One region of the Clostridioides sp. LIBA-7678 genome, then DNA from elsewhere that is predicted to be linked to it. Evidence: riboswitches for the same ligand, from Rfam matches in the RefSeq annotation. Region 1 holds a riboswitch; each other region holds the start of a gene.
The links. A riboswitch is a leader RNA that binds a small molecule or an ion and turns the genes downstream of it on or off. The one in region 1 is predicted to bind cyclic di-GMP.

Region 1 (5,408 bases):
GTTATATGTACTCTAGTATCTTCCACTTGTGGAAAACTCTTGATTGTTTTTTCTATCTCACCTTGTATGATTCGTTGCTTCTTAATTTGAAACTCCTCATCAGTAAGTCCTATAGACGAACTATCATCCATTAATGCAAATCCTTTAGAACCACCTGTAAGACTTGGAGCTAGCTCCAGCCTCAACTTATCGACTTCTGTTCTAGGAACATAAATTGTACTTCCCTTTACCTTAGTATCTATCTTTCTAGACTCTAATTCTGCTGATATATCTGCAGCATCTTGAACATCTAGTTCTGAAAATAAGACTGCATACTTATTTTTACTTGCAGATATTGCTGTAAATACTAGCGCTAAACATATAGCAACAATCCCTATACCTAATGCTATCTTAGTTCCTTTTTTTAAAGAACCTATTTTTGTCCTAGATTTAGCAACTTGCTCCTTAATCTTATTTTTAAAACTGGCTATCATTGATTATTACTCCTGTTCAAAAGGCTAAATTTGTACTTTATTCATTTCTTGATATGCATCATGAATCTTGTTTCTAACTTCTATCAGATATTGCATAGATAGTTGTGCTTCTTGACCTTTTAACATAACTTCATGCATAGAAACATCTTCGCCTTTTATAAATTTTTCTTTCATATTATCCGCTGTCACTTGTTGAAAATTAACTTTGTCTATAGTATCTATTATTACATCTTCGAAATTCTTTTTTTCTTCTTTATTAAGGTTTAATGGTTTTGTTTCTCCAATCAAATTATCTAACTTTGCACCTTGCATTAAATTGTTAATTTGTGTAATTGGCATAATTTATCCCTACTTTCCTATTTCCAAAGCTTTCGATATCATAGATTTCTGAGCATTCAGTGTGTCTATGTTAGAATCATATGCTCGTGAAGCTGTTATTAAATCCGTCATTTCAACCAATATATTTACGTTTGGATATTCTACATATCCATTTGGTTTTGCATCTGGATGAGATGGGTCATATACTTCTTTAAGAGGTGATTTGTCATCTTCAACAGATGTGACTTTTACTCCTAACATACCTAATTTATTATCATAGTTTTCTTCAAAGGAAACAATTTTTCTCCTATATGCTTCTCCATTTGGACCTCTTGTAGCATTTATATTAGCTACATTTGATGATATGATATCCATTTTCAAACTTTCTGCTGTTAATCCACTAGCAGATATCTCCATTCCACTGAACACACTCATCTTCTAGTTACCTCCCAGTTATTATTGATTTAGTCATTGCAATTTTGCCATTTGCAAAACCTATTAAAGCATTATATTGCAACGTTGTCATTGCTTGCTTTACTTTTTCTTCTTCTATATCTACATTATTGCCATCTACCCTTAGACCTTTGGAATTGTCTATTTTTTCTTCTATTTTTGGCATGGCATCATTTAATGTTTCTTCAAAAGTTACATAATGTTTTTTGTAACCTTCAGTATTTATATTTGCTATATTATTTGCTATTGTTTGACTTCTTAGATTAGTTGCATCTAGTCCCATTTTTATAATGTCATATGTATTCATACTCACCCCTCCTCAAAATATATTTATTTGCTATATTTAATGATTAAAAAAATGAAGTTGCTATATTACAAAAAATGACTTCTTTGTTCATTTAAATCTATTACAATTCTATTACATTAATATAATAACGAATTATTTTAGTAAGAAATCTAATTTAAATTCAATTAAATCCAATAAAAATAAAAAAAAATTTTAATATGTATTTAATTTCCCCTTCATAAAGTTGCCTTTTTTTGTAAAATAGCAACTTTTTTAGATAAATTTCCTTTATTTTATATTATAATTGGTAAAATATGTTATTATGTGTATTTTCTACTATAATAAAGTAATTTTTCCACAATAAAATGACCGCCAAAAAAGCAGTCATTTCGACTAATCCTAAGTATACAAATATACTTAGGACTCTTTTTGGCAACTGGCTAGCATAGTTCGCATATACAAACCTTAGCCCCTATAGCTTTGCGTCACTAGATTTCTCTAGTTTTGCCTATTTAGTTTTACTTTAAGTATACAATAAATGATAAAATTTTTAAACATTTTTCGTATATTTTTTCATTAGAATTAAATCTGTTAAAATTATTTCAACCTACTTAATTAATATAAACTATATTTATTCATAAAAATAAGATTTTTAAAATCTCTCTTTTTAATTATACTCCAATTTAATGGTACATCCTAAATATAGGTAATAAACTCATATTTTATTTTATATTTTTTCTAGTCAAGAATCTTCTAAATCCATTGTTTTCTTTTCATCACTACATACTCCTTAAACTTTAATATATCTATTTATCCTAAGTTATATATCTTCTACATTTAGTTCTTTAATTAATACTCTAATTATCTCATATAGCTTAATATGCAGTTTATCTATTGCTCCTTTCTATAAACAAATATATTTTTATATTCAAATTCATCTAATTGCATCAATTTATCAAATATCAAATAGAGTAAATTACCTACTACACTTATAGTTCTTTTCAATCCAAATCTAATTCAGATATTAACTCTTCTAAATTTATAATTGACATTTTCTCATTAGTTTTTGTTATATTATTCATGTATATTTTTACACAAAAAAGTAAATCCTGTCTCCCAGAATTCACCTTTCTATATGTACAAATTATTATTTATTTTGATATATCTAATTATCGTTACTTAATAAGCGAAATAAAATTATTTATTTGATTTACACATAATCTATATATATCTGAACAATGATATTTCTGATACCACTCACTTGTAAATTTCAATGCTTCATCAATACTTAAGGTTGGCTTCCATCCTAATTCAAAGATAGCCTTACTCACATCAAGATTTAACATTTTTGTTTCATGAAAACTATTATTTTCTAGGCATCTCCAAGATCCCGTTCCATAATACTTTATTAACTTTTCAACAATATATTTTACATCAACAATAGAATCTATTTTGGGTCCAAAATTCCATGCATCACTATACTTAGTTGGATTTAGCTTCATTTTTTGACCTAATAATAAGTATCCATATAGTGGCTCTAGTACATATTGCCATGGTCTAATTGAATTAGGAGATCTTAGTATAATATCACTCTGACTTTCTAATGCTCTTATACAGTCTGGTATAATTCTTTTTTCTGACCAATCGCCTCCTCCTATTACATTTCCAGATCTTACTGAAGAGATAGCTTTGCCATGCTTATGATACATTTTAGGACTCATATATGATTCTCTCCATGAATTAATTGCGATCTCACACGCTGCTTTTGATGAACTATAAGGATCATATCCGCCTAAAGAATCTGTTTCTTTATACCCCCAAACTTGTTCTTTATTACTATAACATTTGTCTGTTGTTATAAATATTGCAACTAAATGTCTGTTGCTATTTTTTATGCACTCAAGCATATTTAATGTTCCCATTAAATTTATCTCATATGTAAGAATAGGATTCAAATACGATTCTTCAATTAAAGGCTGAGCTGCCATATGAAAGACATAATCTGGCTTATATTTATTAAATACTGCCTCCAAATTGCTATAATCTCTTATATCTCCTCTTATATCTATAATTTTTTTTGATACTTCTGCTAAGATAAAGTTATCTTTTTTCGTTTTTGGATTTAATGAATATCCTACAACATTTGCTCCAAGCTCTTTTAGCCAAATCGAAAGCCAGGAGCCTTTAAATCCTGTAGCTCCAGTTATTAAAACGGTTTTACCATTATATATATTATCAAAGTCAAAGTACATCACCAAATCCTCCAAAAGGCCTTGTTATTTTTCCAAAGCATATTAAGATTATTCATATCTCTTTCGTTATCCATACATGCCCACAATCCTTTATGTTTATAAACTGATATTTCTTTATTTTTAGCTAAGTCTTCAAATAATCCATATTCTAAATCGCAAGCATCATCTTCTGTAAGAAATTCTAATAATTTTTTATTAAATACCATAAAACCTCCATTTATCAGACCTTTTGATGTTTGTGATTTTTCTTCAAATGATTTCAATACATTTCCATCAGCTACTAATTCTCCAAATCTAGCTGGAGGTCTTACCCCTGATATAGTCAACATCTTTCCCATATTAACATGAAAATTTATAAGCTCCTTTACATTTATATTTGCTAAACCATCTCCATATGTCAATAAATTTATATCATCCTCTAAATATTTTTCAACCTTTTTAAGTCTTGCTCCTTTTTCTGAGTTTATACCAGTATCAATTAATGTTACTTTCCAATTATTTTCATCATTATTATTAAGAAATTCAATATTTCCACTACCAATCTCAATAGAAAAGTCATTATTTCTAAAATCATAGTGTAAAAAATAATCTTTTATAACATCTGCCTTATAACCTAGACATATGATAAAATCATTTATACCATAATGTGAATAAATTTTCATTATGTGCCATAATATCGGTTTTCCACCAATCTCTACCATAGGTTTAGGCACAACATTTGTTATATCTCCCAGTCTACTCCCATATCCTCCTGCCAAAATTATTGCTTTCATATTAAACTCCTTATTCTAATCTACCATTTGTGTATTCAAGAAAAGTTGGCCATTTCTTATCTTTATCTGATAAAATAGGATCTTTCGTATTCCAAGCTACATTTACAGAATCCCATCTTATACCTTTCTCATATTCTGGGGCATACATAGAAGACAATTTGTAAACAACCATTGTATCTTCTTCTAAAACTTCATATCCATGAGCAAATCCAGCAGGGATATATGCCATATTTCTCTTTTTTGAATCTATATAAAAACATACAAATTGCCCATATGTTTTTGACTCTTTTCGAATATCAATAGCAACATCTAATATGCTCCCTTTTACGCAGTAAATTAATTTACTTTGTTCAAATGGTTCATTTTGAAAATGTAAACCTCTTATTACTCCTTTATTAGATGTTACAAATAAATCTTCCTTAAATTCTTCTAATATTCCTAAACTTTCAAAAGATTTTCTATGATATGGTTTAATTGTTATTCCTCTATTATCTTCAAACATACTTGGTAAAATTTCTATACAATTTTCTATATTTGTTTTTTTTATTTTATACATATCTAGCCTCTCTTCATATTAGAATTTTTTTCAATATCCATCATAAGACTTATTCCTTCATACAAATCTATTGTAGATACATTTTTTAATATATTTTCTTCACTTGTATATACTTTCATCATCTCTCTATCTTTATAAGGTAACTTTCCCAATTCAATATTTAATTTTTTTCCAATAACAGATTGAAATATCTCTATGACTTCCTTTAATTTATATATTTTTTTAGGCAGTACTAAAAATTGTTTGTATTCTTTTGGTTTTAGTTTTTGTATAATTTCAATTGCAATTAAATACGCT
Region 2 (5,408 bases), 1.1 Mb from region 1:
ATCATTGGATAAAAATAGAAAAAGTCCACTAGGACTAACTTATTTAGTAGGTGGAAATCACAATGCATATAACTCAGTTTTAGGAGAAAAAGAATTTTCTCCACCACGAGATACAGATGGCACTTATCCTGAAAAATTAGGGAAAGAAGAACATAGAGAGTTCTTTTCTAATTATGCAGTTGACTATATGAAATCTATTTTTGATTTTGATGATAGTGAATCTCCTATTTTTAGTAAAAATGGATTGCCATCTAAAATGTATGGGTATCAGACATTAAATAAAGTTAAATATAGCGGTTCTTTAGAATTATTCAACAAAAAGTCATTTGAAAATATAGACTCAAGTAATGTTGATACAAAAGAGTTAGTTGAGTCAGAACGATTAGATAAAGATACTGCAAACCTTTTTAGTAATATAAGCTCAAGTGAAAATTTAGATTTATTGCAAGTTGATTGGAAATCTAAAGATGGAAAAATAGAATTGCCCTTAAATAATAAAAATTTAAAAGATTATTCTGCATTAAAATTTAGATGGGCGTTAAATTCTCCTAGTGAGTTAAATAGTAAAGATAAAATAGTTTCATTTAAACTTAGCTTAGTCGATTCTAAAGGAAAAGAAAGTAGTGTAACTTTGGATAATGATAAAGTGTCTGCTATGAAGTATTTTGAGGGTAAAGCTGTGAGAGACGAATATGTAGAAGGTAAATTTATGGAGTTTTGGTCAAGGTATACTCCAATAAGTGATACAATAATACCTATTGATAAGTTTAAAAATATAGATTTATCTAATATAAAGGGTGTTAAAATTGAATTTGAAAATCCAGAAACAGGTTCGATTATGTTAAATAAAATAGTTGGTATAAAATAGTAATACAAGTCCTAGATGAAATTATAAAATATCTAGGACTAGTTTTATTAGAATCCAATAATTTAAGCTAAGAATACATTGCATTTATAATAAATGTATAAAATTAGTAATATCTTATTGATATATGAACTTTTAAGAATTTTATAGACGAATTATGTTATCATAAATAAAGATATAAATTCTAAAATTTGTCAGTAAAACAGAAGACAAGGAGGTAAATTTTATGTTTTCAAAAATCCTGGTCAAAACATTTATCAAAGATAGTAAAAACGTTCAAAATAAAGATGTTAGAAATAAGTATGGGTATGTAGCTGGAGTAGTAGGTATATTATCTAATTTACTTTTATTTGTAGTAAAAGTGTCTATAGGTATGCTTACATCAAGTATAGCTATAATGGCTGATGCATTTAACAATCTTTCTGATATGGCATCCTCAGCGATAACTATGATAGGTTTTAAATTAGCAAGTAAGCCAGCTGATAAAGAGCATCCTTTTGGACATGGAAGAATAGAATATTTATCGGCGTTAATTGTGGCGTTCATGGTAATGTTGGTAGGACTTCAATTTATAAAGTCATCTGTGGAAAGGATAGTAAATCCAGTACCTATAAAATTTGAAGTAATACCACTTATACTTTTAATTGCATCTATAATGATTAAAATTTGGTTAAGTAAATTTAATAAATTTATGGGAAATAAAATTGACTCCTCAGCCTTAAAAGCAGTTTCACTTGATGCTTTAGGAGATGTATTTACATCGAGTTGCGTAGTTATATCATTTGTCATAGCTAGATTTACTAGTTTACCTATAGATGGATATGTTGGTATTGTAGTATCACTAGTAATACTTTATGCTGGATTTTCTCTTGTAAAAGATACTATAAATCCTCTTCTAGGAGAAGCACCAGATGAAGAAATGGTAAAATCTATTATAGAATCATTATTATCTTATGAACATATTATAGGTACACATGATTTAATAATTCATAACTATGGAGTTGGACGATGTATAGCATCTATACATGCAGAAATTCCATCAAATATAGATATAATGGAGATTCATGAAATTATAGATAATGCTGAGAGAGAAATATCTGAAAAATTAGATATGTATTTAGTAATTCATATGGACCCTATATGTCTCGAAGATGAAGAAGTTATGTCAGCAAAAAAAGAACTTGAAGAAATACTTAAGAAAAATAGTCTTGTAAAATCTATGCATGATTTCAGAATAGTTGGAAAGGGAAGTAAGAAAAATTTAGTGTTTGATATAGTAGTTAATCCTTCTGAATTCTCTAAGAATATGTCAGAGGAAGAATTAAAAGAAGATATAACTAAATTGGTTAAGGAGATGAATCCTGAATATAATTGTGTAATTGTTGTAGATAAGGATTTTATTTAATGATTAATTAAAATTATTGTAAGGAAAAAAATGTAAAATATATAGACAGGAAGATGTTGGCATAATATAATATAGATATGTAATTGTATCTAGTATGAATATAACAATTTTAATTGTTTTTTATAAAATATTATAGAGATGTTGATGTATGTTCTATCATTGGGCACCTTATGGACATACTGAGTCAGTGGTGCAACCGGCTATGGATATAAATTTATTTATTTTCATGGCTTTTTTTATATAATTTTTTGCTTAGAATTAATTTTAATGGGATATAAATAGAAGTTTATAAATTATAGATAGCGTAGAGGGGAGAAATCTATATGGGGAAGAAGAATAAAAAGGCATTATTAATAAGTTTAATTATGATTTTAAGTATGGTAGTATCTACAATCTATCCAACCTTATCTTATGCTTCAGAATTAGGAGATAACAGTCAGATTCAAAATAATTCAACTAGTTCATCAAGTGGAGAAGAGAAGCCATCAGATAACAAAAAACCAGAGCAGACTCCAGAAGGAGAGAAGCCATCAGACAACAAAAAACCAGAGCAGACTCCAGAAGAGGAGAAGCCATCAGACAACAAAAAACCAGAGCAGACTCCAGAAGAGGAGAAGCCATCAGACAACAAAAAACCAGAGCAGATTCCAGAAGAGGAGAAGCCATCAGACAACAAAAAACCAGAACAGACTCCAGAAGGAGAGAAGCCATCAGATAACAAAAAACCAGAGCAGACTCCAGAAGAGGAAAAGCCACTAGATAATAAAAATATAGAGCAGACTCCAAAAGAAGAAAAGCTGCTAGAAGATGAGAATTTGCTGAAAACGTTAGAAGAAGAACTTAATGAAGAGAATGAAGATTATGGATTTATTATAAAAATTAATAATAGTACAATAGAAACTGAATCAATGAAAAAGATATCATTTAATTTAACTTATACTCCAACATCAAAGGGAATACAAGCAGGTGATTCAATAACTTTCAAGGTGCCAGATGTATTTAATAAAGTTAATTTAGATTATACAAGTGAATGTTTCGACAAAACAGAAAGTAATGGAGAATATACACTTACATTTAGAGAACTTCCTAATGGTCAAAGTGTAATGCAAGGAAAAATAGGTCTAGAAGCATACGTTAAAAGGGTTGATGAAGAGACAAATACAAAAATTCATATTGAGACTACTGGAAAAATAGAAAGTGGAAGTGGAGATGTGGATGTAGAAATAAAGCCTGGAGATAAGGGCGAGGAAGAAGAGTCTAAAGGAACACTTAAGAAACTTGTTGAAGGAAAAAAATCAACTACAGTATTTATGCCAGTTAAAAATAAAGATATAAATTATAGCATACTAGTAAATGAGAAACAGGAAGAATTGAAAGATATTACTTTGTATGATGAGCTTCCTGAAGGATTGACACTAGTAAATGATTCTGTAAGTGTAGTAACAAGTGATGGGAAAGAAGTAAGTGATTTTAATATTGAACAAAGTGCAAATTCTATATCAGTTAATTTTGGAAATATAGATAAAGCATATACTGTTAAATACAAAGCTAGAATTAGTGATGAAAATGCAAAACATGATAATAAATATAAAAATGTAGCTAGGATAGAATCTGATGGTAAGAAGGTACAAGAAGATGATGCTACTGTAAGTATCTTTGATAGAGGTAGCGATTATCTTTTGACTAAAGGGCATTCAGGAGTAACAAATATTACTCAAGTTGGCCAAGTAATAAACTATCAGATTTCAGTAAATGATGATAAGTCGCCAATAAGTAATGTTGTTATAACAGATAATATACCAGAGGGTATGAGATTAACTACAGCAGGAGAAGCTGGACATGATTTTAGAGTAGTAGAAATTCCAATGAATGGTAACTGGACTCCTTGGAGTAAAGAAAAAATCGCAAACAATATTTCATATAAAATAGAAGAGAAAAGAAATGAAAGCGGTCAAGTAGATAAAGTTATAACTGGATTTACGATTAATCTTAGTAAAGAAGAAGTAGAATCAAAGTTTTATATAGCTTATACATTAAAGGTTATTAGTATTGAAGATAGTTATACAAATAGAGCTGTTCTTGATGCAAATAACAGTCAAGTTGATAAAAGCGATGAGATAAGTTTTAAGAAAAACTCTGGATTAATAAGTGCAAAAAAAGAAGTTGATAAAAAAGTTTTAAATAACAATGATAGTCAAATTGTTAAATACAAAATAAATATGTCAACTTATGGAGTTTATGATGCAGGGCAAGTAAATCTTTTAGATGAAGTAAACCCAGCTCTAAAAATATCTAATATAAAATATTCTGATAACCTTGAGTTTAAAAAAGAAGCTGGAGATGGAGAAAATACTGTAAGATTAGTAAATAAATATGAATTTAAGCAGATAAAAGAAGGCGAACCTGTACAAAGTTGGGTTACATTCGATGCAGATTTTACAGATGTAAAAGTTGGAGAGACTATACAAAATGTAGCTCAGATTAATGGCTCAAGTCCTCCTGGAGTAGAAACTACTAAGCAAGGTTATGCTTTTGAAGCTAAAAAAGTAGATTCTTTAGATAAAAAGGCACTTTCAGGTGCTAAGTTTAATTTAGAAGATGTATATGGAAATGTAGTAGTTAAAGATTTAGTTAGTGATGAAGATGGTATAATTCAGTCTAGTGTAAAAAAACCAGGAATATATTATTTAGTGGAAATAATAGCTCCAAGTGGATATGAAAAACTAAAGGATAAAGTCAAAGTTAATATTGATAAGAAAGATATTGGTAGTATTGTGGATATTGGAAATATAGAAAATATAAAACAAGAAAATCCACCAGTAAATCCACCAACACCACCGAATCCAGATAAACCAGTAGTAAATCCACCAGTACCACCAAACACAGATAAACCAAAAAAACCATCAAAACCATCTGACACAGATGAAATAGTAGTAAATCCACCAGTACCACCATCAGATGATGTGGTAAATCCTCCAATACCAGAGGTAGTAAATCCACCAATACCACCATCAGATGAGGTAATAGAAAATCCTGTTAAACCAATTGTTCCAATACCAGAAGTAGTAAAACCATCAGTATCAGAAGAAAAGAATAATAAAGTGAAAGATGACGCTATAGTAAATCCTCCAGTACCAC
Region 3 (5,408 bases), 1.9 Mb from region 1:
TTCTAAAAAATGTCAATATGTTTTTATAAATTTCAAAATATATTTTTCCTAAAAAATAGTAAAATAAGATTATGTATTTCTTTTTATATCCAAAATCCTGTGAATAATTCCTTTGATAATCTGTTTTTTTTGCTCTAATTCTTTCTCTGTTAATTCAGTTAGTGAGTCTTGATGTAATATTGCAAATGATGAATAAAGAACAGCATTTGCAAGCTCTAAATCCGTTTCAATTGCACAACTCCCAATCTCACCTTTATCACGCATATAGTTTATATATTTTGCTATATGAGGAACTAAACTTTTTAAAGTTAATTGATTGAGTGCAATTTGCATACTCCAATGAAATTTACCTAATTTAAATGTCTTATACTTTAAAAGAGTTTTTTGTAATAACTCAAATACCACATCAATTTTAAGATTATTTGGTATACAATCATCATACAAAACATCAGAAAAACTTTTTTCATACTGAGCTAGAAATAATTTTATAACTTCATTGAATATTTCATCTTTTGATTTAAAATAGTGATAAAACATACCAACTTCACCACCAACACTATCTAAAATCATTCTTATAGAAGTATTTTCATACCCATATTCTAAAAACAAATTAAGTGCATTCCCAATAAGTTCATCTCGTTTACCACCATTTAATATTCGTTTTCGTGCCATTTTTGTATCTCCTTTTAAACAGAATATCATTCTGCTTAAATTATATCATGCTATAAAATAAACATCAATAATTAGCAAAACGCTATTCTTTAAATTACTATCTAATGAAGAACAAAATCATAACAATATAATTCCAACTAAACTATAAAATAGTTATTCATAAAAAAACTTAAAATAAGATGAAAAGCAATATTGTATATAATACAATAAAATCATATAATACAACTATGTAATTTTTATTCTTGTATTTAATAAAATTTCTTCTTCTTTCTTCTAATAAATATTATCCCAATTAAAGCTATAACAATAAATACAACTATTACTGAAAGTATCAATTTTGAAAGAATATTATATCTTCCTATGCTTTGACTTTTATGTTTATCTAAATTTCTATGTCCATAATTTTTAGTTCTTATAGTTCTTTTCTTCAAATTAACTCTACTTTTTCTAGATTTACTACGTTTATGCTTACTTTTAGATTTAATAGTTTTAAATCTAGTATTATTAGATTTATAATTTTCTTGTGCTGAAGAAATGTATACACTAGAATCAATAATAGCTTCAGCCTCAACTTGCAATGGATTTATAGTGCTAATTATAAGCAAAAAAGATATAGCTATTCCAATCAATGTTTTCTTTTTTTTCATATTTTCCCCCTCATAAAAATCTTATATCTAGTTTATTATAATATATATAAAACTAAAAATTACAAAATTTTTCAAATTTCTTATATCTTTTCTTATCTTTAATATTATTTTTATCCTATCAACTTTCTTTTTTATTAAAATTTTCTAAATCAATATCAATTTATGGCACCTAAAATACAAATCATAAGTTAAATCTATTTTCAATTAAATCTTCGATTTACAATTAAAATGACCTAGTTAATTTATTATATTTAATATTATAATAAGTTTTTTTACAAAAGAAAAAGAATCCTATGAATAGGATTCTTTTTCTGAAATTTATTAGTATATTTAAAGCTTACTAGTATCCAATTATGATAAACTTAAACATTCTTCTATATATTGACTATATACATATCCAGAATATTTTTTTCCATTTCTATCAATATTAACCCTTGCCCATTTGCCAACACTATAACATACTTCAACTTTAAAACCATCAGGAATTGTAGTTATAATTCTAGAGTCTAATGTTCTATCATTTCTAAGTTCTAGACTTAAGCCATTCGTTCTTATATTTCCTACATAATTCTTTTTTCTATTTTTTACTATACCATTACTATTGCTTTTAGCATTACTTAATTTTTCTAAATATTTATAAAGTAACCAACCTTTGTCATAATTACTTTCAACCTCTGCCCATATTCCATCGACACATTTTAACTTAACAATTTTACCTTCTGGTATACTTTTCAACTTCATACTATTTATGTCTGGTCTTTCTCTTAAATTTAATTTAATTTTAGTCTTAAAATTGATGCTAGATTCGCCAAAACTTTTCAACATTAATTCAGATATCATCTTAAGCCCTCCTCTTGCCAAATATTAAGTTATTAAAAATATATAACTTTAAAAAATACTTTCAACAAAAAGAATTATTATCTTTTTGGCAACTGGCTGACATGACCTTTATTATATAAAGATTTTAGTCCCTATAGCTTTGCGTCATTAGATTTATCTAATATTGCCTATATCTGAATAATAACATAATTTAAACAATTTAAAAATAATATTACATCAAATTTTATATTAATTAAATATAAATTAAATTTTTAATTAATAATAACCAAAAAATATCTTTATATTTATTAATTTAATTATTCTTCTTCATAATTCATCTAAAAAATAGTAATTTATATATGATATCACTACTTTTAACAAATCTTTTTCAATAAATATTAATATATAAAAATAATCGATAATTTTTTACATCCTTAATTAATATAAAAAATTAATGATTAATAAAAACCTAAAAATAATTTGTATTAATTATTCTCTTTTTAAAATTTTTACTACTCTATCTATGCTAAATCCTCTCTACGCACTTTATCATAAGATGTATATATTTTACTTTTTAAATGACTTGACAAACTAATGATATTATAATATTATCATTATAGACCGACGGTCAGTTTGATATTTATGTTTATATAGCTACTAAAAAAATTCTAAAATATTTAATACAAAATTTTTAAGAAATGAGGATTATTTATGCTAAAAAGAATATTATTAAAAGATTTAACACGAAATAAAGTAGTAACAATTACTCTATTTATTTTTATTTTACTTGCATCAATGCTAGTATCTAGTTCAATAAATATCATTATAGAGCTAACTAATTCAATGACTTCCTTGTTTCAAAAATCTCATACACCACATTATGTCCAAATGTATTCTGGGAAATTACAACAAAAAGAAATTGATAAGTTCTCATCTAAAACTCCATATATAAAAAAACAGCAAACTTCTGAACTTCTAAATATAAATGGAGCTAATATTTTTCTAGGAAATAAAGTAGAAAATCAAGCTAATAGTGTACTAGAAAATAGTTTTACAAAACAAAACGATAAATTTGATTTTTTATTAGATATGGACAATCAAATAATGCAAATAAAAGATGGAGAAATAGGTGTCCCTGTATATTATATGAAACAATCCAATTTGAAAATTGGAGATACTATAAAAATTATTAATGGTAATTTCTTTATGGAATTTACAATAAAAGATTTTATACGTGACTCACAAATGAACCCTTCACTTGTTACTTCAAAGCGTTTTTTAATCAGTGACAATGATTGGAACACGTTAAAATCTAATATAGGAGAAAGCGAATATTTAATTGAATTTATATTAGATGATATAAATAAAATTAGTGAGTTTGAAACGTTATATCAATCAACTAAGCTCCCTCAAACAGGTACATCAGTGACTTATTCTATTTACAAATTACTAAATTCTTTGTCTGATGGGATTGTAATTACTATTATCATCTTAATTAGTATTCTTCTTATTACAATTTCTATTTTATGTTTACGATTTACTTTAATTACAACGATTGAAGAAGATTATCGAGAAATTGGTGTTATGAAGGCCATTGGTATTAAAAATGGTAACATCCAAAACTTATATTTAATAAAATACTTGTTAATTGCATCTTTTGCAAGTTTTCTTGGTTACATACTCTCATTATTTATAGGCCCTCTTTTTACAAAAAATATTTACATTTATATGGGAGCCATAGACAAAACCATTTTTAGTATTCTCGTTCCATTTATAGGTTCAGTTCTTGTATTTTTAAGTGTTGTATTCTTTTGTAAAGTTATACTTAAAAAATTCAAAAAAATATCAGTAATTAATGCATTAAGAGGTAACCGTTCTACTAACTCTGTAAAATATGGATTCAGTTTTCAAATACACAAAAATAAAATAACAAATACTAACATACTTTTAGGATTAAACGAAGTGTTTAAAAAAATTACAGTCTATGGATTGCTTTGTTTTGTATATACGATTTGTATTTTTATTATGACTGTACCAACTAATTTTTTAAATACTATTAAATCACCTGAATTTATCACTTATATGGGTGCTGGCAAGAGTGATATTCGTATTGATTTGCCTCAAACAAAACAAACTAAGCATCTTTTTAATTCTATACTAGAAAAAATTAATGTTGACAATGATGTTAAAAAGTATGAATCCTTTACAACAAGTTCATATAAAATAAGAAATAAAGATGGCAAGATAGAAAATATTAAAATAGAAAATGGAAACTTTAAAACTTTCCCACTGACATATGTAAAAGGTTCTGCACCAATGAAAGAAAATGAAATTGCATTGTCTGTCATAAATGCAAATGAACTAGAAAAAAGCATTGGAGATAATTTATCAATTTTCTTAAAAGATAAAGAGTTGATTTTAACTGTTAGTGGAATATATCAAGACATTACCTATGGTGGTAAGACTGCAAAAGCTATGCTACCATCTAGTGAAGATAATATACTATGGCATATTGTAAATTTGAATTTAAAGCCTGGTGTCAATGTAGCAGATAAATTAAAGCAGTACAGCATAAATTATTACCCTGCTAAGATTACTGCTATGAATAATTATACAAGTCAAACATTAGGTTCTGTTATCAGCCAATTAAGACTTGTTATAAAATTAGCTGTTGTTATATCTATTGCAATTTCTTCACTAATTACTGCGATGTTCTTTAAAATGCTCATTGCTAAGGATACGCCACAAACAGCAATTATGTTTAGCTTAGGATTTTCTACTAAAGATATACGCATTCAATACATTACTAGAGCTTTATTGATACTTATGATTGGAACTGTTTTAGGAGTCATTATGGCAAATACACTTGGACAAAAAATATCTGGATTACTACTTTCTGGTATCTCAAATCTCCAGTTTGTAATAAATCCATTAATTGTATATGTGCTTTATCCATCAGTTTTAATTCTCACAGTATTAACTACAATTATAGTAATTAGTAGAGCAATTAATAAAATAAAAATTATGTCTATTATAGAATAAGGGGTATGTTATGAATAATATTATAGAAGCTAAAAAAATTATTAAAGAGTATACTATTGGTAAAGGAAATGTACAACAAGTTTTGAAAGGAATAGATTTGTCAATTCAACATGGTGAATTTATATCTATTATGGGTTCTTCTGGCTCTGGTAAATCAACACTACTACATAACATAAGTGGAATGGATAAATTAACTTCTGGTACAGTCAAATTTTCGGGTGAAATGAT

Region 2: another riboswitch for cyclic di-GMP. It lies ahead of ACTG46_RS15630 (SrtB-anchored collagen-binding adhesin); the one in region 1 lies ahead of flgB (flagellar basal body rod protein FlgB).
Region 3: another riboswitch for cyclic di-GMP. It lies ahead of ACTG46_RS10545 (SH3 domain-containing protein); the one in region 1 lies ahead of flgB (flagellar basal body rod protein FlgB).

What each region holds. Positions count from the first base shown of each region.
Region 1 covers NZ_CP196987.1:300,594-306,001, reverse strand. The annotation lists gene fliF (flagellar basal-body MS-ring/collar protein FliF) at 1-473, opposite strand, end outside; gene fliE (flagellar hook-basal body complex protein FliE) at 498-812, opposite strand; gene flgC (flagellar basal body rod protein FlgC) at 822-1,226, opposite strand; gene flgB (flagellar basal body rod protein FlgB) at 1,234-1,551, opposite strand; cyclic di-GMP riboswitch class I at 1,959-2,049, opposite strand; gene rfbG (CDP-glucose 4,6-dehydratase) at 2,706-3,782, opposite strand; gene rfbF (glucose-1-phosphate cytidylyltransferase) at 3,782-4,555, opposite strand; gene rfbC (dTDP-4-dehydrorhamnose 3,5-epimerase) at 4,566-5,111, opposite strand; gene ACTG46_RS01735 (SDR family oxidoreductase) at 5,114-5,408, opposite strand, start outside.
Region 2 covers NZ_CP196987.1:3,349,792-3,355,199, reverse strand. The annotation lists gene ACTG46_RS15640 (alpha/beta hydrolase family protein) at 1-868, shown strand, start outside; gene ACTG46_RS15635 (cation diffusion facilitator family transporter) at 1,092-2,270, shown strand; cyclic di-GMP riboswitch class II at 2,396-2,481, shown strand; gene ACTG46_RS15630 (SrtB-anchored collagen-binding adhesin) at 2,594-5,408, shown strand, end outside.
Region 3 covers NZ_CP196987.1:2,182,366-2,187,773, forward strand. The annotation lists gene ACTG46_RS10535 (TetR/AcrR family transcriptional regulator) at 70-672, opposite strand; gene ACTG46_RS10540 (hypothetical protein) at 921-1,319, opposite strand; gene ACTG46_RS10545 (SH3 domain-containing protein) at 1,671-2,159, opposite strand; cyclic di-GMP riboswitch class I at 2,244-2,337, opposite strand; gene ACTG46_RS10550 (ABC transporter permease) at 2,850-5,180, shown strand; gene ACTG46_RS10555 (ABC transporter ATP-binding protein) at 5,191-5,408, shown strand, end outside.